DNA from 4 places in the Methylobacterium sp. 13MFTsu3.1M2 genome. Region 3 is predicted to be linked to each of the others. Evidence: predicted binding sites of a transcription regulator. Region 3 holds the regulator's gene; each other region holds the start of a gene.
What was found. Region 3 encodes LexA, which represses DNA repair genes until DNA is damaged. Its sites were predicted from a motif close to TGTTCNNNNTGTGTTCNG; they were not measured.

Region 1: BM314_RS29510 (DUF3072 domain-containing protein) is a predicted target of LexA. The motif match lies at 4,103-4,120, and genes of this name have one in related genera.
Region 2: BM314_RS27310 (type IA DNA topoisomerase) is a predicted target of LexA. The motif match lies at 1,190-1,207, and genes of this name have one in related genera.
Region 4: BM314_RS08065 (trna delta -isopentenylpyrophosphate transferase) is a predicted target of LexA. The motif match lies at 2,328-2,345, and genes of this name have one in related genera.

The regions. Positions count from the first base shown of each region.
Region 1 covers NZ_FOMM01000054.1:141-5,815, reverse strand. Annotated here, with positions in the region: gene BM314_RS29530 (helix-turn-helix transcriptional regulator) at 191-1,072, opposite strand; gene BM314_RS29525 (lytic transglycosylase domain-containing protein) at 1,416-2,393, opposite strand; gene BM314_RS29520 (Cof-type HAD-IIB family hydrolase) at 2,562-3,383, opposite strand; gene BM314_RS29515 (gluconokinase) at 3,388-3,954, opposite strand; gene BM314_RS29510 (DUF3072 domain-containing protein) at 4,129-4,425, shown strand; gene BM314_RS29505 (Flp family type IVb pilin) at 4,607-4,855, shown strand; partial or broken gene BM314_RS29500 (polysaccharide biosynthesis/export family protein) at 5,117-5,675, shown strand, end outside.
Region 2 covers NZ_FOMM01000037.1:1,827-7,501, forward strand. Annotated here, with positions in the region: gene BM314_RS27305 (monovalent cation:proton antiporter-2 (CPA2) family protein) at 1-863, shown strand, start outside; gene BM314_RS27310 (type IA DNA topoisomerase) at 1,246-3,630, shown strand; gene BM314_RS27315 (DUF4186 domain-containing protein) at 3,726-4,088, opposite strand; gene BM314_RS27320 (DUF72 domain-containing protein) at 4,155-4,910, shown strand; gene BM314_RS27325 (FAD-dependent monooxygenase) at 5,104-5,675, opposite strand, start outside.
Region 3 covers NZ_FOMM01000005.1:83,789-89,463, reverse strand. Annotated here, with positions in the region: gene gltX (glutamate--tRNA ligase) at 1-106, opposite strand, end outside; gene BM314_RS05070 (ComEC/Rec2 family competence protein) at 300-2,627, shown strand; gene lexA (transcriptional repressor LexA) at 2,621-3,349, opposite strand; gene BM314_RS05060 (hypothetical protein) at 3,600-4,049, shown strand; gene BM314_RS05055 (hypothetical protein) at 4,068-4,283, opposite strand; gene fae (formaldehyde-activating enzyme) at 4,603-5,142, shown strand; gene BM314_RS05045 (Uma2 family endonuclease) at 5,289-5,675, opposite strand, start outside.
Region 4 covers NZ_FOMM01000007.1:200,934-206,608, forward strand. Annotated here, with positions in the region: gene BM314_RS08045 (polyprenyl synthetase family protein) at 1-89, opposite strand, end outside; gene BM314_RS08050 (putative signal transducing protein) at 258-482, shown strand; gene BM314_RS08055 (tRNA1(Val) (adenine(37)-N6)-methyltransferase) at 479-1,237, shown strand; gene BM314_RS08060 (hypothetical protein) at 1,247-1,558, opposite strand; gene BM314_RS08065 (trna delta -isopentenylpyrophosphate transferase) at 1,591-2,265, opposite strand; gene BM314_RS08070 (heme ABC transporter permease) at 2,671-3,468, shown strand; gene ccmD (heme exporter protein CcmD) at 3,479-3,622, shown strand; gene BM314_RS08080 (DsbE family thiol:disulfide interchange protein) at 3,619-4,233, shown strand; gene BM314_RS08085 (septation protein A) at 4,237-4,851, opposite strand; gene ftsY (signal recognition particle-docking protein FtsY) at 4,983-5,675, opposite strand, start outside.

The DNA.
Region 1 (5,675 bases), on a different contig from region 3:
CCGGTCGCGCGTGGGGCGGGGCCGGTCCAGCGCCCGCTCGGGCGGGGTGGTTGTCCCGCCCGGAGAGACGGCAGCGGCGGCGACGGACCGCGGGTACTGCCCTAGCGTGGTGCGCTGCACCGCGGCGATCAAGGGCCGGCGCGGCCCGGGGGTCGCATCGGTCGCATGGCTGTCAGCGAACGCGGGCGGGTCAGTCCGCCAGCGGCACGCCCTGCCCGAACCGCGCCTCGATCGCCGCCGTCAGGCGGTCCAGCATCGTCTGGACAGGGATGTTGGAGGTATCCACCGTCGCCGGGGCCCGGGCGTAGAGCGGCTCGCGGCTCGCCAGCACGGCGCGCAGCTCCTGCATCGCGGAGGCGTGGTCGCCCGTCGTGGCGAGGTGTCCCTGCTCGCGGACGCGGCTCATATGCTCCTCCGGCCGGGCGCGCAGCCAGATGGTGTAGAACGCCTGGAGGAGCAAATCGTAGGTCAGCGGTTCCGCGACGATGCCGCCGCTCGTCGCGAGGATCAGCGGACCGGGATGCTCGGTCAGGCGCCGCAAGGCCGCCTGCTCGAGCCGGCGGTAGCCTTCCTGGCCGTAGATCGCGAAGATCTCCTGGACCGAGAGGGCGTTCTCCCGCTCGATCTCGGCGTTGAGCTCCACGAAGGTCCAGCCGAGGCGCTCGGCCGCGAGCTTGCCGAGGGTCGACTTGCCGGCGCCGCGCAGTCCGGTCAGCGCCACGCGCGGCCGGTTGCTCGATTCGGGCCGGCTGCCGCCGGACAGGGCCTCCTTGGCGGCGACGATCTGGGCCGGGCTCGCCTGGGCGAGGAGGTCGCGCACCACGGGCCAGTCGGGCAGCGCGTCGTTGCCGGTGATCAGGTCGTCCAGCCGCACACCCATGGCGTTCGCCACCCGCCGCAGCAGGATGATCGAGACGTTGCCCTGGCCGCCCTCCAGCTGCGCGATGTAGCGCTCGGATAGGCCCGAGGTCTGCGACAGAACCTTGCGCGACAGCCCGCGCACGGTGCGCGCGTGCCTGACGCGTCGCCCGAGGTCCGTGAGAAAGAGAGATTCCTGTTCCACGCCGGTCATGGCGCCGTCCGCTTTCCTGCCAGCTCGAAAGCAGAGTCCTTGCCCTGCATGCCTGCCGCTTCGAGATCCATCGCGCTTTGGCGTTCCGCCAGACAGGAAGCTGCCTGAGAACGTGCGCGTGTAGACCGGCGTTTCCTGCCCTGAGATCCGTCGTGCGCCACCCGCGTACGGCCGCTGTCTCGCGGCGCCGGTCCGTACCGTAACGATCCAACCACGTTGCTGGCGTGGCGCCTATGTGTTGCGGATCGACCCGATGGTCAAGCCTTGGGCATGATCCTTGTGTGGGCAGAAGGGCCGGCCGGGCGGGCGATCGGCGGTCTGCGCCCGCGCCGGAGCGGGCGCGCTACTCGACCGGCAGGGCCGTGGCCTCGCGCACCGGCGCGGCGACCGCCGCGGCGGCCGGAGCGCGCCGCGGCGTCGCGGCGGCGAGCATCTGGAGCGACGGACGGCGCGGCGGCAGCGGCACCTCGACCGCCTCGACCGCCGCCTCGGTGGCCGGTGCCGAAGCGGCCGCGGGGGTCATCGGGGTGGCGGCCGCCGCGGGCTGCGGCGAGAGCCGGAGTTCCGCCATCTGCGCCGGCGAGGCCTCCGCGCTCCCGAGGGCGGTGGGTCGGCGCGGCGGCAGCGGCACCTCCACGGAGGGAACCGAGGCGGCCTGCGGGGCGGCCGGGGTCGCGCCTGCGGCCGGGTCGATGGAGAGGCTGGCGAGTTCGACCGCGGCGCCGGCCAGGGCGGCGGGCCGGCGCGGCGGCAGCGGCACCTCGACGGTCTCGGTCGGAACCTCCGCCACGGCGGCGGCCGTCGGCGCGTAGGCCAGGGCGGCGGCCGCGGGGTTGGGTTTGGAGTCGGCGACGCCGCCGCCGAACAGGCTCGCGAGGGCGCTGGCCGACGCCGCCACGGGGGCGACCACCGAGGCGACCTCGGTGGAGATGCCCTGGCGCTTGGCGGCGTAGTAGTAGCCGCGGTTGTAGTACTGGTAGGCCTGGGCGACGTTGCCCTTGGCCGTGCGGTAGGCGCCCGCCAGATAGGCCACGCCGTAGCGCAGGTTGGTCTCCGGATCGTACAGGCCGGCGGCGTCGCCGGTGTAGCCCATGCCGCGCGCGGTCGCGTGCTTGATCTGCATGAGACCCAGGGCGCTGCCGCCCTTCGCCCGCGGATTGTAGTTGCTCTCGCGCTTGACCACGGCGTGCACGAAGCTCGCCGGAACGCCGTTCGCCTTCGCCTGCTGCTCGATCAACGCGTCGATATTGTCGCGCGCGCCCTGCCCGAAGGCGGCGGCGGGCGCGACCGCGAGGACGGCGGCCAGGATGAGGCGATGCATTCCGAGACCCGGTGCTGCTTGTTCTGTAGTCAAGCTAGGTCACGGGGAAATGAGGCCGGAAAGCGGCCCCCGTTCGGCAGCCTGTGGGCGGCCGGGGCGACGGGCGTGCTTGTGATCCGCGCGCCACAGGGCGGCGCGCGGACGCGGTCGGCCGGTCTGGGGAGCCGGTCAGGGAAGGATGAAGCGCTCGACCGCGCGGGCGAACCCGTCGGCGTCGTTGCTGTCCGTGACCGCGCTGGCGGCCGCCTGGACGCTCGCCTCGGCATTGCCCATCGCCACGGAGTAGCCGCTCTGTGCGAACATCGGGCGATCGTTCCCGGCATCGCCGAACGTGGCGATCCGCTCGCGCGGGATGGCGAGATGCGCGCTCATCCAGGCGACGAAGCGACCCTTGTCGAGATCGGGCGGGGTCACGTCGAGATAGTACTTCTGCGAGCGGTGGACGGTGGCCCGGCCGGCCAGCGCCGCCGCGATTCGCGTCTCGCAGGCCTCGAGATGGGCGTGGTCGCGGCTGACGCCGACGATCTTGGCGGCCGTACCCATGAGCGTTCCGAGATCCGGCACGACCCGGGGCTCCGCGTCGATCGTGCGGCGCTCCAGGTCGGTGTAGGGACCGTCCGGGTCGCGCAGGCACCACGCGCCGTCGGCGAAGACCCAGACGTCCAGCCCCTCGGCCAGGAGCCGGTCGAGGGCCGCCCGGGCCGCCGGCTCCGGGATGGTCCGCTCCTCGATGATCGACAGGTCCGGCCGGACGACGCTCGCGCCGTTGAAGGCCCCCATCGGCAGGTCGAGGCCGAGCTCCGCCACAAGGCTCCGCAGCCCGATCGGCGGCCGCGCCGAGGCGATGCTGAAGCCGATCCCGGCCGCGCGCAGGCGGCGGACGGCCACCACCGTCGCCGCCGTCAGGCGCTTGTCCCCGGTGACCAGGGTGCCGTCGACGTCCGAGATCACCAGGGCAATCCCCGCGGCCTTGCCGGTACCTGCTGTCATCGCGTCACTCCCCACCCGGATCCCGGCGCGCAGCGGTGGCGAGTTCCGCCACGACCCGGTCGGCAATCGCCTCGGGCGGCTCGAGGATCCCGACGGTAATCGGGTGCTCGTCGGGGCCCGGGACCTCGAGGGTGGCGAACTGGCTGTCCAGGAGATGCGGCGACATGAAGTGACCCTGGCGCTCCGCGAGGCGCCGCGCGATCAGGGCCTTGTCGCCGTCGAGGTAGACGATGCGGACCCGCCGGCTGCCCCGGGTGAGGACGTCCCGGTACGCGCGCCGGAGCGCCGAGCAGACCACCACGCCGGACTCGCCGGCGTCGAGGCGCTGCTGGATCCAGGTCGCGATCCGGGCGAGCCACGGCGCGCGGTCCGCGTCGTCGAGGGCGTGGCCCGCGTGCATCTTCGCCACGTGCTCCGGCGCGTGGAAGCTGTCGCCGTCCACGAAGATCCAGCCGAGCTTCTCGGCGATCAGCGCCGCCACGGTGCTCTTCCCGGACCCCGAGACGCCCATGACCACGAGCACCTGAGCGGCCGTCCCGGCATCGAATGGCGGGTCTGATTGGGACGTCATCCGGACCACCGTGGCTCCGAGGCGCGCCGGGGCGCCGCGCGTCACGATCATGCGGAGCGCGCGCGCGGAAGGGAAGATCGCCGCGCCCGACGTTGCCGCCGTGTCGGCAGGAACCGTCGCGCCGCGGGCCGCGTTGACGACCCAGAACGCGAACATTTAGGGAACATGAGTCGCATGGCTACCACCACCGCGAAGGCGACGTCGAAGGCCGATCGGGATTCTGGAGGGCGCCAGGATGCGCGCCAGAACGCGCCGGAGAACCCCAAGACCGACCCGAAGGACGTGTCGAACCAGATCAAGGATCCGGACCAGTGGACCACCGGCGGCGAGCCGATGACCGGCGCGCAGGCCTCCTACCTGAAGACGCTCTCCGAGGAGGCGAAGGAGCCGAAGGCGTTCGATCCCGACCTCGACAAGGCCGAGGCCTCCAAGCGGATCGACGACCTGCGCCACAAGGCCGGCCACGCCTGAGCCGTCGCGGGCGCGCCCTCGCCGGGCGCGCCCGCCGCGCGGGGCGGTGCATATCCCGCCCGGAATCAGCCCGATGCCCTGTTTCGGACACTTCGTTAAGCCGGCGGCAAGCGCGGGCCGGTAACAGCCTTCCGAGCGCGTGAGGCCACGCGGACGGCGGGACGGGAAGGCGCGTTCGACCATGGATGAGCCGGGCGGCGACGGGGCGGGGCGGCGCGCGGTGCGATCCCGGGCGGCGGCCGCCCTGACGGATCGGATCCCTGTCGCGACCGCGCGCTTCGCCCGCGACGTCCGCGGATCCACCGCGACCGAGTATGCCCTGCTCGGGGGCCTGATCTTCCTCGTCGCGGTCGGCAGCATCCGCTACTACGTGTCCCGCGTCAGCGCCGTCTACGGCGACATCACCGCGGCGGTGACACAGGGTCAGTGAGCGGATCGCGCCGGGGCCGTGCGGCCCTGGAGTCGATGGGCCGACTCGTTACCGTCGACAGCGCTCGGATTTGTGTCCCGATATTTCAGCAGCGCGCGCTGCGCCCGGCATTCGTCGTCCCTGTGCCCCGAAAAAGCTGTGCTTAACGAGGATGACTTAGCAGTCTCGGTCGTGGCGGGCGGAGTGTGGCTCACCCGCTACGGACACCTGGGCCGCTATGGGCTAGGCACGGGCTCGGCAATACCGATGGGCAACATCTGGATGCGCAAACTTCCCCTCGTCCTGCTCGCCGTCACGGCGATGTCGGGCTGCACGTACCTGCCCGCGGCGGGTCCGACGGCGAGCGCGATCCAGGCCGGGGCCGAGGTCGCCACGGCCGACGGCGGGATCCTTGCCCGCTACGAGATCATCGACGTCACCCCCTCCGTGGTCGAGGCCCTGCGCGGCCGCCCCCTCGACAGCCTGCTCGCCTCCTTCGGCGACCATCGCCCCTCCTCCGAGCCGGTCATCGGCATCGGCGACATGGTCTCGGTCTCCGTCTGGGAGGCCGGGTCCGGCGGCCTGTTCTCCGGGCCGCTGGTCGCCGACCGCTTCTCCGCCGGATCCAAGTCCGCCCTCATCCCCGAGCAGCCCGTCGGGCGCGACGGCGCCATCTCGGTGCCCTATGCCGGCCGCATCAAGGTCGCCGGCCGCCGCACCCAGGACGTCCAGGCGCTCATCGAGAACGAGCTCGCCGGCAAGGCCATCCAGCCCCAGGTGCTGGTCTCGGTCACCCGCCCGATCTCCCAGGCCGTCACCGTCACCGGCGAGGGCGCCGCCG
Region 2 (5,675 bases), on a different contig from region 3:
TCCTGGTGGGCGTCGCCGCCTACATGACCGTGAAGGGCCTGCTCATCTACGGCGTGGCCCGGGTGCTGCGCGCCTCGCACGCCGAGTCGCTGGAACGCGCGGCCCTGATGGCGCAGGGCGGCGAGTTCGCCTTCGTGCTGTACGCGGCCGCCGCGAGCGCGGGCATCATCGACGGCACGACCAACGCCGTCCTGACAGCCACCATCATCCTGTCGATGGCGATCACGCCGCTGATGGTCGTCGCCTTCGATCGTCTCGGTCCCAAGGCCGTCCCGTCCATCGACGGCGTCGAGGCGCCCGAGGACCTCGTGGGCAGCGCCCTGATCGTCGGGTTCGGCCGCTTCGGCCAGATCGCCAGTCAACCGCTCATCGCGCAGGGCTGCTCGGTCTCGATCATCGACACGAACCCGAGCAACATCCGTCTCGCCGAGGGGTTCGGCTTCAAGGTCTTTTACGGTGACGGCACCCGCCTCGACATTCTGCACGCGGCCGGCGCCGCGACGGCGCGGGCGATCCTGATCTGCGTCGACGACACCGCGATGGCCAGACGCGTCGCGGAGATCGCCAAGGCGGAGTTCCCCCTGGTGCCCGTGCTGGCGCGCGCCCGGGATCGCGAACACGCGGTCGAGCTGATCCAGGCGGGCGTGGCCTACCAGATCCGCGAGACGGTCGAGTCGGCTCTGCTCCTCGGCGAGCAGGCGCTCCTGACGACTGGAGCCGAGCCGGAAGCGGCCAGCGCGATCCTGGCGGAGGTCCGGCGCCGCGATGCGGAGCGTCTCGATCTGCAGGTCCTGGGCGGCATCTACGCGGGTCGGGACCTCATTCACGGCAACAAGCCCGGCTCGGCGCACGCGGCCGGCTAGGCCGGTGACCGGTGACCGGGCCTCGGTGCCGTGCCCGCTGAAGGCTTGCTGGTCTCGGCAGACACCCCGGGCGGGCAACCCTTAGCGCGCGAGCGCGTGCCCGGAGCCTTCGGAGGACGGTGCGCGGGTCGACGGCGACGCGCCAGCCACAGGCGGGCATCCGGCCACGGAGGCATTCCGGGTCGCCGCCGCGGGCGAGCCCGGAGCACAGGTACGAGCGCCGCTCCAGCATCGCGGCGCCGGCCGGTGTGCCTGGGGAGGGCGACACGCCGCCGGCTTCCCCACGGCTTCCCCTCTCAACGCGCCAGTTGCGTCCCGAGCCCGTCTGGAACAAAATGTGAACCCTGGGTCAGGCGCGGCGACAGCCGGAGCGGTCAGCGACATGTCATCTCCGAGCTCCGGTCGCACGCTGTTCTTCTTCGAGAAGCCCTCGGCGATGCGCCAGTTGCAGCGCTTCTTCCGCTCGCCGAGCACGGTCTGCGTGGCCGCCGAGGGACACCTGCTGTCGGCCGAGGAGCCGGGCAGCATCCGGCCCGAGTGGAAGCCCTGGCGCTTCGACCTCCTCCCGATCGTCCTTCCCACGATCCCGGTCGGCTACGGCACGAACCGGTCCGGGCAGTCGCACGCACCGAAGATCGCCGCGATCCGGCAGGCGCTGAGCGGCGTGGACCGCGTGATCATCGCCACGGATCCGGGTCGCGAGGGCTCGATGATCGCGTGGGAAGTGCTCGAGCATCTCGGCTGGAACGGCCGGGTCGACCGGCTCAAGCTCGGCGCGCTCGACGAGGTCTCGATCCGACGCGCCTTCGCGGCCCTGGCCAAGGATCCCGCCTCGGGCGAGCGCGACTACGCCGCCTATCTCGAGGCGCTCTGCCGGCAGTACGAGGACTATCATCTCGGCCTGAACGGCACGCGGGCGATCTCGCTGCGCCTGCGCCCGCCCGCCTTCCGGGAGCCCTGGCGCTTCGGCGGCGTCCAGACGCCGACCCTCGCCATACTGGCGGACCTGGAGGAGCGGATCCGGTCCTTCGTGCCGCAGGACTTCTTCAAGGTCGCGCTGCACCTTAGGACCCATGCAGGCGCGGAGATCACCCTCTGGCACGCCCCGAAGGAGCGGATCCTCGATGCGGCTATCGCTGAGACGATCCGGTCCGCCGCGGCGACGTGGTCGGGCCCTCTGGCGGTCGCGCACAGGGATGTCCGGCGCGCGCCGCCCCGGCTGTTCTCGAAGGACACCCTGGCGCGACGCTGCGCCAAGCGGTTCGGCTGGGACCCGCAGCACACGGCCGGCATCGCTCAGGACCTCTACGATCAGGGGTACCTCAGCTACCCGCGCACGGAGTCGGAGCACCTGCCCGAGGGCCAGGCCGGCGATGCCGCCGCGATCATCGCGGCCGTCACGACCGTCCTGACCGACCTGAGCACAGTCGTTCCGCGTGACACTGCGCCGCTGATCCGTCGCGGCCTGAAGGGCCACTACGTCGCGGATCCGGGCGAGCACCACGCCATCGTGCCCCTGCGCAAGGCGCCCGAGCGCGGCCGTCTCAGCACCGATCAGTTCCGCTTGTGGGAACTCGTGGCGAAGGCCTATCTCGCCGCGCACCTGCCCGACGGGGTCGACGCGCGCACGAGCGTCACGGCGGATGTCGCGACACCGCTGGGTGTGAGGCGGTTCGCCGTCTCCGGCAGCGTCGTGCGCGCGCCGGGCTGGCGCGCGCTCTACGGCAGCGAGGCCGAGCTCGAAACGGATGCCGTGCCCGGCAAGACCAAGCGCGAGGCGGACGCCACCGCCACCCGCCTGCCGCTCGTGACCGACGGCGAGGGCGCCTCCGCCGCGACGGCGGAGATCGCCACCGCGAAGACAGAGCCGCCGCGGCGGATCACCCGAGGCGAATTGCCGGTGGTGATGGGCCGGCTGATCGATCAAGTGGACGATCCGGCCGCCAAGCGCGCCCTGGAAAACCCCGCCAACCCGAACGAGCCGAAGGGTCTGGGCACGGCCGCGACGCGCGACACGATCCTGCCCAAGCTCCTGAAGAGCCGCTACATCGCGCTGTCTACCGGCAAGGATCCGGCCATCGAGGTCACCGAGGTCGGCCTGACCTTCGTCCGCGCGGTGCGCAGCGTGTTCCCGGCCTACGGAGATCCGGTCGGGCGCGCCATGTTCGAGGCGGAGCTCGCCGAGATCGGACGGGCGGCCACGCGCGCCGAGGCGGTCGCGCGCGCGACCGCCTTCCGCCAGCGCACCCGCGCCCGCCTCGACGACCTGATCGCCGCGATCGCGCAGGCGCCGACGGTCAGCCTCGATCCGAGCCTGATCCCGGCCGGTCAGGGCGACCAGCGGCCGCCGACGCCGGCCATGGTGGCGTTCGCCGTGAGCCTCGCCGAGCGGAAGGGCGTGACGCTGCCGCGTGGCTGCAGGAGCAGCATCAGCGTCTGCCGCGCGTTCCTCGACACCCATGCCGGGCCGCGTGCCGGTCGGGAGGACGACGCCGGCCCCGCAGACGGCCGGCGGAGCCCGAGCGCGGCGATGGTCGGCTACGCGCGCAGCCTTGCCCAGCAGCGCGGCATCCCGTGCCCGCCGGACGCGGAGACGGACTTCGACGCGTGCCGGCGCTTCCTCGACGCGCACGCCGCGCGGCAAGGGCAGGGGAGGGACGAGGCGAACGCCGGAGGGGCGAAGGCCAAGCGGCCCGCGGAGCGGGAGAAGCGGCGGGGCCGTGTGGCCCGGACGCCGCGACCGGCAGCGGCACGCCGCCGGGCCTGAAGCGCCCCGGCGGGAGTGACCGGATCGCGGCGTTCGTCCGCGACGCCGACTTTGCCCCGTTTCGGTGGCGCCGGCCGCCCGGCCTGGCGCGCGCCTCAGGCGGCCTCGGGGTCCTCGGAGCGCAGCCAGCGCGCGATCGCGGCGACCACGTGGGCCTGCTCGACGGCGGTCAATGCCCGGCCGGCGGGGATCGCGTGCCACTTGGCCAGGCAACCGCGGCAGCAGGTTGCCGTCGCGTGCTGCGCCGTGAAGACGGGATGACCGCGAAAGGGCGTCTGCTTGCCGTCGTTCCTCGGCTCGGCGGACGCGAGGCGTCGCCGCACGAAGTCCCGCGCGTGGTCCAAGACCGTCGGGAGCCCCTTCTCTCGCAGGTAGACCCGATCGGCGATCGCCAGCCGGAAGCGTCGCCGGAACGCGGATTGCGGGAGACGGTCGAACACCTCGTCGAGCGCTCGCATGCGCGCAGATCCCGGTCTACCGATCGCCGGTCGGGCCGGCATGGCTTCGGCCCCGAGCGGTATTCCATGCATCCATCAGACGCCATCGCCGTCGGAACCGCGGGCTGGAGCCTGCCCAAGGCCTACGCGCCGCAGTTCCCAGAGGCGGGCAGCCATCTGGAGCGGTACGGACAGCGCTTTTCCGCGGTCGAGATCAACACCGCCTTCTATCGGCCCCATCGGGCGACGACCTACGCGAGATGGGCTGCGGCGGTGCCGGACGGGTTCCGCTTCGCCGTGAAGGTGCCGCGATCGGTCACGCACGAGCGGCGCCTCATCGGCGTGGATGAGCCCCTCGCGCGCTTCCTCGGGGAGGTCACGGGCCTCGGGACAAAACTCGGGCCGCTGCTGCTCCAGCTCCCACCGAGTCTGGCCTTCGACAGCCCGTCCGCGGCGACCTTCCTATCGGGATTCCGGCGGCGCTTCCCGGGCGACATCGTCTGCGAGCCGCGCCACGCCACGTGGTTCACAGAAGATGTCGACCGCCTGCTCGTCGGCCTCGCGATCGCCCGTGTCGCGGCCGACCCCGCGCCGGTCCGGAACGCCGGCATGCCCGGTGGCTGGCCGGACCTCGTCTACTATCGGCTCCACGGCTCGCCGCGCATGTACTACTCGGCGTACGAACCGCGCGTCCTGTCCCGGATGGCCGAGCGCCTCGGAGCGCACAAGGCCCTCGGCCGACGCGCGTGGTGCATCTTCGACAACACCGCGGAGTTCGCCGCGATCGGTGATGCCCTCGAAATGCTCGCGCGCGTCGAGACCCGACAGGGATCCGATTCATGAAACAACAGACATTGATCTCACAATTCTAGGGAGGACTTTCCCCCGCCGGCACAGCCGGTCTTGTCGGGAGAGGCGGCCCCGACAACGGACGCCGTCGTTCCTGAGCCAAGGTCAGACCCCGCAGTGAACCGAGCCGTGGCGATCCGAACGCGCGATGTGGAACCGCCCGGAGCGTGTGTGCCGAGGAGCCGGTTCAGGCCGATCGACCGACGTAAGCGGAGACATCGGGCTCCTCGGAGCGCCCATCGAACAGCTTCGCGGTGACGCGGCGAACGGCGGGCCTGCTCGCGACGTTTAGGGCCGCGTGAAGGAGACGGATGCCGATCCGCGTGCGCGGGTTCATGAGCTTTGGCGCGAGCTTCGGGACACCCTGCGCCTTCTCGACATAGGGGCGCATGACCCGTTCGTAAGCCGCGAAGGCCGCCGCGACCGTGTCGGTGCGCGCCAGCTCACCGGCCAGCACGCAGGCGCCGGTGACGGCCAGCGTCGTGCCGATGCCCGCGAGGGGCGTCGCGCACCAGGCCGCGTCGCCTGTGAGCACGACGCGTCCGGACGACCAGCGCTTCATCCTCACCTGGCGCAGGACGTCGAGGTAGAAATCGTCCGTCGCGTCCAGGCCCGCCACGACGCGCCCGGCCTGCCACCCGGCGCCGGCGAACCGCGCCCGCAGGAACGCCTTCTGGCGAGCGATATCCCAGTCCTGCTCGCCGCCGGGCGGCTGACGGAGCGTCAGCATCGCGCGCGTCGTGCCGTGCCGGTCCGGCC
Region 3 (5,675 bases):
CGGTGTGGCGGGCGTAGAGCCAGTTGAACAAGGCCGTGCGGGCCCCGCCGATATGCAGGTAACCCGTGGGCGAGGGGGCGAAGCGCGTGACGACGGCTGAGGACATCGGTCCGGTATGTTCCGGGGCTGGTCGCGGACGGGGCGCGACGGACGGCGAAGGGGCGGCGGAGCGGCGAGGGGCTCGACAGGGCGCCCGTAGCACGAAGAACCCGCTGTAGCACGGGCCGGCGGATGCGTTAAGAATCGCCCGCAGAATCGCCCGGCCCCGACGACAGGTCGCGCGGAGCGGGGCGGCGGCGATGCGGCGGATCGGCGCGAGGCGGGCGGACGGCGCGGTCGCGCTGATCGGCCCGCGCGCCCGAGCCCTTCCCGCCGCCCTCTTGGCCGCCCTCCCGGCCGCCCTCCCGGCGCTCCGCGACTGGGTCGTCGCCGGCCTCGCCCGCGAGGCCGAGCAGCGCCGGCTGTTCCCCTGGCTGGCGGTGGCCTTCGGCGGCGGGATCCTGGCCTACTTCGCGGCGGCCGACGGCGCGCCGAGCCTCGCCGCCCCCCTGATCGCGGCCGCCCTCGCGCTGGCGCCGGTCCCCGTCCTCGGCGCGCGGCCGGCGGCCCTGGCGGCGGCGCTCGCGGTGGCGGCCGCGTTCCTCGGCTTCGCGGCGGCGACCTGGCGGGTCTCGCAGGTCGCCGCACCGATCCTCACCCGCACCACGATCGGCCCGCTCGTCGGAACGGTCGAGGCCCTGGACGAGCGCGAGGTGGGCGCCCGGCTGGTGATCCGGGTGGAGAGCTTCGCCGGCCTCGCGCCGGAGGCGCGGCCCGCCCGGGTCCGGGTCTCGTTCCGGAAGACGCCGATCCCGCGTCCCGGGGACGGCGTCGCCGCCACGGCCCGGCTGCTGCCGCCCCCGGAGGCGGCCCGGCCCGGCGGCTACGACTTCGCCCGGGACGCCTATTTCCAGGGGATCGGCGCGGTGGGCTCGCTGATCGGCACCGTCACCGTCCGGGAACCGTCCGGGCCGCCGCCGCTGGGCCTGCGGCTCGCCGCTGCGCTCGACGCGGCGCGCAACGGGCTCACGCGCCGGATCGCGGAGGCCGCCGGCGGCCAGGCGGGTGCGGTGGCGGCGGCCCTGGTGACGGGCAAGCGCGGCCTCATCGGGCCGGCCACCAACGACGCGCTCCGCGCCGCCGGCATCTACCACGTGGTGTCGATCTCGGGCCTCCACATGGTGCTGGCCGCCGGCGTGGTGTTCTGGCTGGTGCGGGCGCTCCTCGCCGCGGTGCCGCTCTGCGCGCTGCTCTGGCCGATCAAGAAGATCGCGGCCGGCTTCGCCATGGTCGGCGTCACCGCCTACTGCGCCTTCTCGGGCTGGGACATCGCGGCCGAGCGCTCGCTGATCATGACCCTGATCATGCTGGGCGCGATCCTGGTGGACCGGCCGGCCCTGTCGATGCGCAACCTCGCCCTCGCGGCGCTGATCGCGCTCGCCCGGGAGCCGGAGGGCCTGCTCGGCCCGAGCTTCCAGATGTCCTTCGGCGCCGTGGCCGGGCTGATCGCCTGCGCGCGGCTGATCGACGGGCGGCTGCTCGTGCGCCCGGGGGCCGGGCGGATCGGGCGGCTCGTCGGGACCGGCCTGTCGGCGATCACCGGGACCCTGGCCACGACCCTGGTGGCGCAGGTCGCGACGGCCCCCTTCGCCACCTACCACTTCCAGACGGTCCAGCCCTTCGGCCTCGTCGGCAACGCCCTGACCCTGCCGCTCGTCTCCCTGGTGGTGATGCCCGCCGCGGTGATCGGCTGCCTCGCCTATCCCTTCGCCCTCGACCGGCCGGTCTGGTGGCTGATGGGGCAGGCGGTGGCCGGGATGCTGGCGATCTCGGACTGGATCGCCGGGTTCGAGCGGGCGGTCCTGGTGCTGCCGGCCTTCGGCGCCGGGGCGCTGGCCCTGCTGACCGCCGGCCTGCTGCTGGGGACGCTGCCGGCCTCGCGCCTGCGCTGGCTCGCCGTGCCGCCGGTCCTGCTCGGGCTCGTCCTCGCGGCCCGACCCGACCGCTACGACCTCTACGTCGACCGGCAGGGCGCGGGGGCCGCGGTGCGAGGGCCGGACGGGCGGCTCGCGGCCCTCGGCAGCCCTTCGGGCTTCGTCCTCGAGCAGTGGCTGAAGGCGGACGGCGACGGGCGGCGGCCCGCGGCGCTGATCGTCCGGTCGGGCAGCGGGCGCTGCGACCGGCTCGGCTGCACCGCCCGGCTGCCGGACGGGCGGGCGGTCGCCCTGGTCCGGGACCGGCGGGCCTTCCCGGAGGATTGCGCCCGCGCCGCGGTGCTGATCACGGGCCTCGCGGCGCCGCCCACCTGCACGGGGCCGCTGGTGATCGACCGGCGCGTCCTCGCCGCCCGCGGGGCCGTGGCCCTCCGGACCGACGGCGACGGCTTCGCCGCGCGCTACGCCTGGGACGACGGCCGCGCCGTGCCCTGGCGGCCGGCCGCCGGGCGCGGACCGGGACCGCCGCGGCCGGTCACCGCGGAGCCGGGCGACCGCCCCGCGGAGGACGGGGTCGCCGCGACGCCGGAGGCCGACGCCGCGCCGGGCGGAGACCTCGCCCCCGGCGACGCGCCGGCCGAGCCGCTTCAGTAGCGGCGGACGAGGCTCACGAGGCGGCCCTGGATCCGGACTCGGTCGGGCCCGAGCACGCGGGTCTCGTAGGCCGGGTTGGCGGCCTCGAGGGCGATCGACGAGCCGCGGCGGCGCAGGCGCTTGAGCGTCGCCTCCTCGTCGTCGATCAGCGCCACGATGATGTCGCCGGTATTGGCCGTCTCCTGCTTGCGGATGACCACGAGGTCGCCGTCCAAGATGCCCGCCTCGACCATCGAGTCGCCGCGCACCTCGAGGGCGTAGTGCTCGCCGCCGGCCACGAAGTCTGGCGACAGGGTGATGGCGTGGCTCTGGTTCTGGATCGCCGAGACGGGCGTACCGGCCGCGATCCGGCCCATGACCGGGATCGAGATGGCGCGGCCGGACTCGTCGATCATCCGCGTGCTCGCCGGGGCCGGCGGCGGCTTGGACTTACCGCCCTCGACCACGCTCGGCGTGAAGCGGCGCGGCTCGGCGGGGGCCTGAGTCGCCGGAGCGGCCTGAGTCAGGCTCTCGGGGATCCGGATCACCTCGATGGCGCGCGCCCGATTCGGAAGGCGCCGGAGGAAGCCGCGCTCCTCGAGCGCCGTGATCAGCCGGTGGATGCCGGATTTCGACTTGAGATCGAGGGCATCCTTCATCTCGTCGAACGACGGCGGGACACCGCATTCCTGCATCCGGCTCTGGATGAATCGCAGGAGGTCCAGCTGCTTGCGCGTGAGCATCGACGGGGGACTCGCGGCTTGGCGGACCGCCACGTGACGGTCTCCGAAACAAATCACGAACAGGTTAAACGTTCCGCAAGTGTTCCGCAAGAGCGGCACCGCTCGGCTCGGCGCGCCGCGGGCGCGCCCGCGGGAGAAGGTCGAGAAACGCATTGACGGCGCAAGCGGAGCCGTTTCAATGCATCGCGGCGCCCCGCCGGGAAGGCGGCGGATCCGGGGTGCGGGCTGGGACCCTCTTGGAATGACGAGGATGCGACGACCCGCAGCTCTGCTGCCCCTCGGCCTCGCCGCCCTCGGCCTCGCCGGCTGCACCACCGGATTCTCCTACATCTCGCGGAACTACGTGGCGCTCACTCCCCAGGTCGTCACGATCGGCTGCAAGGAGCCCTACGAGGTCTACGACAACCGGCAGCTGCGCCGGATGCTGATCGTGTCCAACGCCCTGCGCGAGTATACCGGCTGCAACCTGAGCGAGGTCCGGATCGATCCGGAGCCGGGCGCCACCCGGGTGAAGCGCTTCCGCACCGCCGCCCGGGCCTATCTCGACGAGACCGTGCGCGAGGATTGCCGGATCACCGGCGAGACCGTGTTCGATCCGCTGAAGACCGAGTTCGCCTACGCCTGCGACGCGCCGATCGAGAAGCGCGGCACCGTGGTCCCCCGCCTGCCGGGCCGCAATCCGGGCCTCGGCGTGCGCTGACCGGCCGGCGGCGCGTCCTCAGGCGCCCGGCTTCGGGAAGGTCCGCTCCGCGGCGTCGCCGGCGGCGGCCAGCAGGGCGCGGGCGAAGGCCCGGGCCTCCGTCCGGTCGAGCACGATCGCGGCGGTGACCGGCGCACCGCCGAGGTCGGCGAGGGCGAGTTCCAGGCGCACCCCGTCGGGCACGGCGCTCGCCTGAAGGCTCCAGCCGGAGCCCCGGTCCGTGCTCTCCGCCATCGTGTTCCTCCCGCATGCCCGGCACGGCGCCGCGCGCCCACCGGAACGGCCAGGCCCGGGACCGCTCCCGGAGCCGCGCTCCGATCTTCCCTGCCTCGCCTGTCCGCGTTCCTCAAGGCCACAGGCCGCGCAGGGGTGGAGATGCGCGCCGTCGCGGATGCCGGCGGCCGCATCGCGGCGATACGGGGCGGCACGGGGCTGCGCCCGCGCCGCGGCGCGGGCGAGGGCAGGGGCGGCCGGGATGGGGCCGGCCTCGGGGCGATTGACGCGAGGCCGCCGATGATGTCTCCCGCGGGCTCCGATCAGGTGGAGTTCGAACATGCAAGAGATCTGGTTCCGCACGGGCGAGGCCACGGTGCTGGCGGCCGAGGGCCAGTACACCGACGCCATGCCGGAGGTGCTGATCGGCTCGGTGCGCGGCCCGGTCGGTCAGGCCTTCGCGTCGATGATGGGGCAGGTCCAGGGCCACACGCGGATGTTCGTGGTGCGCGACCTCAACCAGCTCGTGCGCCCGGCCACGATGATGACCACCAAGGTCACGATCCACACGGCCGAGTATGCCGAGCTCCTCGGCGGCGTGGTCCAGGCCGCCACCGGCGACGCGATCGTGGACTGCATCATCGAGGGCATCCTGCCGAAGGACGGGCTCGACGAGCTGTGCATGATCATCATGATCTGGCTCGATCAGCGCTGCGCCGAGGACGACAACCTCGACCAGAAGGACCTCTACCGGACCAACTACGAGGCCACGAAGCTCGCCATCGCCCGCGCCCTCAAGGGCGAGCCGACGGTCGACGAGCTGATCGCCAACCGGAAGACCGTGAAGCACTACGCGCTCGACGGCGTGATCGAGTACTGAGCGGCCGCTCGGCGGGGCACGCCGCCCCGTCATCGCGCGGCGAAGCGCGTCGGGGCAGCGCGCGTTCGGTGACCGTGGCGCCGCCTGGATCGCTTCGCTGCGCTGGCAAGGAGGGGGCCAGCCCGGTTCCTTCGATGGTTTGTGGGTCAACCCGGTCCCGACGCACGCCCCACGGGCGTGCGTGCGTAGAGATCGGCCACGGCACACTCGAGGCCGAAGACGGGGAGCGCCAGACGATCATCCCCGGTGAGGCGGGTGCGGGTCCAAGTCTCACCGCTGCGCACGGAAAGAGACAGTGCGCAGCTCCTCTGCTCGATCAGAAGCACGGCCTGACAGAGCGGCAACGCCTCGTAGCCCGCGCGCTTGACGTCGATCTTCGTCCGGTGCGTACCGGGCAGCTTCCGGTGATCGCTCGGCGAGAGGATCTCGGCGGCGAGGTAACAGCCCTCGACCACGTTCTGGTCGGGCTCGATGGTCGCCGCATCGATGACCGCGACATCCGGGACGTAGGTGTGTCCCGTGAGGAACGGCCT
Region 4 (5,675 bases), on a different contig from region 3:
ACCCGCGCCATGCCGTCGGCCACCAGCGCGACGAGGTCGTTGAGCCCCGCCTCCGCCTCGGGCTTCGGATTCTCGATGGAGAGGGCCATACCCAAGATCCGTGACCTCCAGACCGGTCGCCCCGCAGGGGGCGGGCGATCCCTTCGCACGCGCCCCGCGGCGCCGCAACATCGTCGCCGGCCGGATATGGGGTGTCGCCAGCGCGGATCTCACGCGACGAAACCGCCGATCCCCGCCCGTTCCGGAGCCGCGCCGCGATGATCGAGCTGATCCGGGCCAATGACGTCGTGCTGATCGGGTTCGCCCGCTCGGTCCTCGAGGCGGCCGAGATCCCGGTCCTCGTGGCCGACAGTCACATGAGCCTGATGGAGGGGTCGATCGGCGTCTTCGGTCAGCGCCTCCTCGTGCCGCGCGACCACGAGGCCCAGGCCCGCCGCCTGCTGACCGATGCCGGCATCGCCCACGAGCTGCGCCAGCCGTGACCGCCGAGGCCGACAGCGGCGCCGATCCCTTCCTCGGCGGCCGCCTGCGGCTGCACCAGCCGCCGCGGGGCGCGCACCGCGCCGGGACCGACGCGGTGCTGCTCGCCCGGCTGCTCGCGCCGCGGGCCGGGGACCGGCTCTGCGACGTCGGCGCCGGGACCGGCGCCGTCGGCCTCGCCTGCGCGGCCCTGGCGCCGGGGCTCCGGCCGACCCTGGTCGAGCGCGACCCGGCACTCGCCGATCTGGCCCGCGCCAACGCGGCCCTCAACGGCATCGACGCGCGGATCGTGGTCGCCGACGTGCTGGCACCCGCGGCGGAACGCCGCGCCGCCGGTCTGCTGCCGGACAGTTTCGACGTCGTGCTCACCAACCCGCCGTTCTTCGCGGCTGGCGATCACCGCGCCTCGCCGCATCCGGGCCGCGCCGCCGCCCACACCTTCGCGGGCGGCGATCTCGACGCCTGGATCCGCGCCTGCACGGCGATCCTGCGGCCCGGCGGGCGCCTGGGCTTGATCCACCGGGCGGACGCCCTCCCGGCCTGCCTCGACGCGCTCCGGGGCCGCTACGGCGGGCTGGCGATCCGCCCGGTCCATCCCCGCGGCGACGTGCCCGCGATCCGCGTGCTGATCGCGGCGACCCGCGGCAGCCGCGCCTTGCTGAGCCTGCTGCCGCCCCTCGTCCTGCACAGCCCCGACGGCACCTTCACCGACGAGGCCGAGGCGCTCCATCGCGGCGCGCCGTGGCCGGCGCCCTGATCGCCCGCGTCACGCCGCGAGGGCGGCGGGCTCGGCGTCGCGGATGCCGAGGAACCGCTCGACCTCCGGAAGGTCCGGGAAGGCGAGGAATTCCGGGCGCAGCGGCTCGGGCAGCCCCTCGAAGTTGAGCCCCGGGAACGTGTCGGGATGCGGGTAGAGCTGCCAGGCCGCGCCGGGCTCGACCGGGGGGAACAGGATCGCGACCTTCTCGGCGCCGAGGCGGACGATCCGCGTCGGGCTGTACGACAGCGTCTCGATGCTCCAGCCGTGGTGGGAATCCCGGCGGGCCTTCATGGTGCGGCGGCTCGTCGCGCGATGCATGGCGGTCTCCTTCGGTGGGGGTGGAAGCGGGATCAGGCGGCGCTGCGGCGTCCGGCGCGCTTCGGCCAGCCCAGCGCCACGAGGCGGGCCTTGGCGTAGTCGCGCACCTCGTCGCGGGTGCCGGGCGGCATCGTCGCCAGGACGGCCTGGGTGGCGCCGTCCAGCATCAGGTCGGTGACGGCGTTGATGGTCTCGGCCTCGTCGATGCGGCGCTTGAGGTCGCCCTCGGCCTCGGTCACCTCGTCGAAGGCGGGCGCCTCCTCGAAATCCTCGTCGACGGCCCGGACCGGGACCTGATGGGCCCGGAACTCGTCGGCCTCCTCCTCGGAGTAGACGAGGCCGTGCAGCTCGATGAGCTTGAGGATGACGCGGTCCTTCCCGCGCTTCTCGGCCATGGCGTAGACGTAGGCCGCCTGCTTGCCCGAGACGCGGTAGTTCACGTTGACCAGCGCCTCGCCCATGGACCACTCGACCCGCTCGCTGCCGGGCTTCGCGCCGGGCAGCCGGCCGGTCACCAGAATCACGGCCTCGTCGCGCTCGGCCCGGATGACGGTCGGCGGCTCGAACACGATGCCGGCCTGGGCGGCGATGCGCTCCAGGGTCTTGTGGTAGATGACGGCGGTCCCCTGGACGCGCCAGACGTTGCCCCCGAAGGGCTCGCCGTAGCGGACGAGGATGTCGGCGATCTGCTTGTCGGCGGTTCGCATGGGGCGCTCGGTCCGTCAGGGTGAGGTCGCGTCGTCCACAGCTTTTATCGGGGACGCTCTTTCGTTCTCTTTTTGTTCACATCTATATGCGCAATCCGCCCGCGATGCGCAAGGCTCGGACGCGAAAACCTGCGGCCGCGGACGTGCGTCATCGTCGGACACGCGCGGGCTTGGCGCGGGTCCCAACTCCCGTGCGGGAGAGCGGGCGCGTCGCGGATGTCTCAGGAAGACGGCTGGTCGTCGGCGCAGTCGTACAGCAGCTTTTCGGATCCGAAGGCCCGACGGGGTCCGGCCCGGCGCACGATGCCATTGCGGCACCCCCGCCGCCTGCGCCGCCGACCCGCATTGTTGCTGCACCGCACCCTAGGCTAGACCGCTTCCACGATGTCCGAGACAGCTGCCGCGATGACGCCTTCCCTCTGGACCCGCCTGTCGAACCCCAGCCACTTCATGCGGTGGTCGGGGGCGCTCGTGCCGTGGCTGACGGCCCTGTCCCTCGGCGTGCTGGCCCTGGGCCTGTACCAGACCTTCTTCGTGGTGCCGCCCGACTACCAGCAGGGCGAGACGGTGCGGATCATGTACATCCACGTCCCGGCGGCGTGGCTCGGCGTGTTCTTCTACGGCGCGATGAGCGTGTCGGCGATCGGAACCCTGGTCTGGCGCCACCCGCTGGCCGACGTCGCCCAGCGGGCGGCCGCGCCGATCGGGGCCGCCTTCACGCTGATCTGCCTCGTGACCGGCTCGCTGTGGGGCAAGCCCATGTGGGGTACCTACTGGGTCTGGGACGCGCGCCTGACCTCCATGCTGATCCTGCTGCTGATCTACTGCGGCATCATCGCCCTGTGGCGGACCCTGGAGGATCCGAACCGCGCCGCCCGCGCGGTCGCGATCCTGACGCTGGTCGGTGCCGTGAACCTGCCGATCATCAAGTTCTCGGTGAACTGGTGGTCGACCCTTCACCAGCCGGCCTCGATCCTGCGCATGGGTGGCTCCACCATCGATCCCTCGATGCTCCACCCGCTGCTGGTCATGATCGCCGCCGCGACCCTCGGCGGGACGACCCTGCACCTCTACGCGATGCGCACCGAGATCATGCGCCGCCGGGTGCGGACGCTGACGATCCGCGAGGCCGAGCGCCTCGACCGCGCCCAGCCGCGCCTCACCCCGACACCGGCCGCGATGCCGGTCGGGCAGCCGGTCTAGGAGGACCGCGATGGATCTCGGGTCTCACGGCGGCTTCATCCTGGCCGCCTACGCGTTCACGGCGGTGGTGATGGTCGCCCTCGTGGGCAACGCCCTGCGCGACCGACGGGCGCAGCGGCGCGCCCTCAGGGGCTTCGGCGAGGACCGGCGATGAGCGTGCCCCTCGACGACACCGCCGGCCGGACACCGCCGGTCCGCCGCTCGCTGCTGCTGATCCTGCCGGCGCTCGTCTTCGCGGCGCTCGCCGCCGTGCTGTTCCTGCGCCTGCGCTCCGGCGCCGACCCGGCCGCCCTCCCCTCCGCGATGATCGGCAAGCCGGTCCCGCGCTTCGACCTGCCCGCCGTGCCGGGGCTGACCGCCAACGGCGCACCCGTGCCCGGCCTGTCGAGCGCGGACCTCAAGGGCCAGATCACCGTGCTCAACGTCTTCGCCTCGTGGTGCGCGCCCTGCCAGGTGGAGCACCCGATGCTGATGCGGCTGGCGAAGGAGCCCGGCATCCGGCTCGTGGGGATCGACTACAAGGAGCCGAACCCCGAGGCCGGCCAGCGCTTCCTGACCCGGCACGGCGTGCCGTTCAGTGCGGTGGGAGCCGATGCCGGCGGCCGCGCGGCGATCGATTTCGGCGTCTACGGCGTGCCCGAGACCTTCATCATCGGGCCCGACGGCGTGATCCGCGACAAGCTGGTCGGCATCCTCACGCCGGAGAATTTTTCCAGCGTGCTCGCCCGCATCCGCGCGGCCGGCAAGGTCGCGGCGGCGCAGTAGGCGTCACGCCTCCGGCTGCGCCTTCTTGCGCTCGTAGCGGGTGAGCAGCGGCGTCTGCGCGAGGGCGAACAGCACGGTGATCGGCATGATGCCGAACACCTTGAAGTTGACCCAGAAATCCTCCGTCTGGGTCCGCCAGACCAGCTCGTTGAGCGCCGCCAGCACGAAGAAGAACACGCCCCAGCGGAAGGTGAGCTTCCGCCAGCCCTCGTCGGTCAGGCTGAACATCGAGTCGAGCACCACCGACAGCAGCGAGCGCCCGAACACGAGGCCGCCGAGCAGCACGGTGCCGAACAGGGCGTTCACGATGGTCGGCTTGACCATGATGAAGGTCTTGTCCTGCAGCGCCAGGGTCAGGCCGCCGAACACCACCACCACCACGCCGGACACGAGCGGCATGATCGGCAGGCGGCGCACCATCACGTAGTGGATCGCCAGAGCCACCACGGTCGCCGCGATGAACACGCCCGTGGCCACGAACAGCTTCTGGTCCGGGGCGACGCCGAACTTCTCGGAATAGGCGTTGCCGAGGAAGAACAGCACCAGCGGCCCGAGTTCCAGCGCCAGCTTCACGAGCGGCGGCAGATGGCGGTGCGGGGGGACGGATTCGATCTGCATACGCTCGGTTGGCTCGGCTGCGGCGCTCACGGTCGGCTGAGAGCGTCGGACGGGATTCGCCGGGGTGTGTGGAACGCGAAGCGCGCGATGTCCATGACATCGCGCACCTGAGACCTTCGAGCGGCCGCCGCCTAATCCTTCTCCAGCCCGGCGATCGCCCGGGCGAAGTCGCGGGCCGCGAAGGGCTCCAGATCCTCCACGCCCTCGCCGACGCCGATGAAGTGCACCGGCAGGCCGAACTTCGCCGCCAGTGCCACCAGGATGCCGCCCCGGGCGGTGCCGTCGAGCTTGGTCATCACCAGGCCCGAGACCGGCGCGGCCTGCGAGAACAGCTCCACTTGGCTGAGCGCGTTCTGGCCGACCGTGGCGTCGAGGACGAGGAGCGTGGCGTGCGGCGCCTCCGGGTCCTGCTTGCGCAGGACGCGGACGACCTTCTCCAGCTCGGCCATCAGGCCGGCCTTGTTCTGGAGCCGGCCGGCGGTGTCGATCAGCAGCACGTCGGTGCCGGCGGCGCCCGCCTGCTTCAGGGCGTCGAAGGCGAGGCCCGCCGCGTCCGCCCCCTGCGCGCCGCTCACCACCGGCGTGCCGGTGCGCGCACCCCAGACCTTGAGCTGGTCGATCGCCGCCGCGCGGAAGGTGTCGCCGGCCGCGAGCATCACGGTGCGCCCCTCCGCCCGGAGCTTCGAGGCGAGCTTGCCGAGCGTCGTGGTCTTGCCGGCGCCGTTCACGCCGACCGTCAGGATCACGAAGGGCCTCCGGGCGGCGTCGATCGTCAGCGGCACCGCCACGGGCTCCAGCGCCCGCTCCACCTCCGCGGCCAGGAT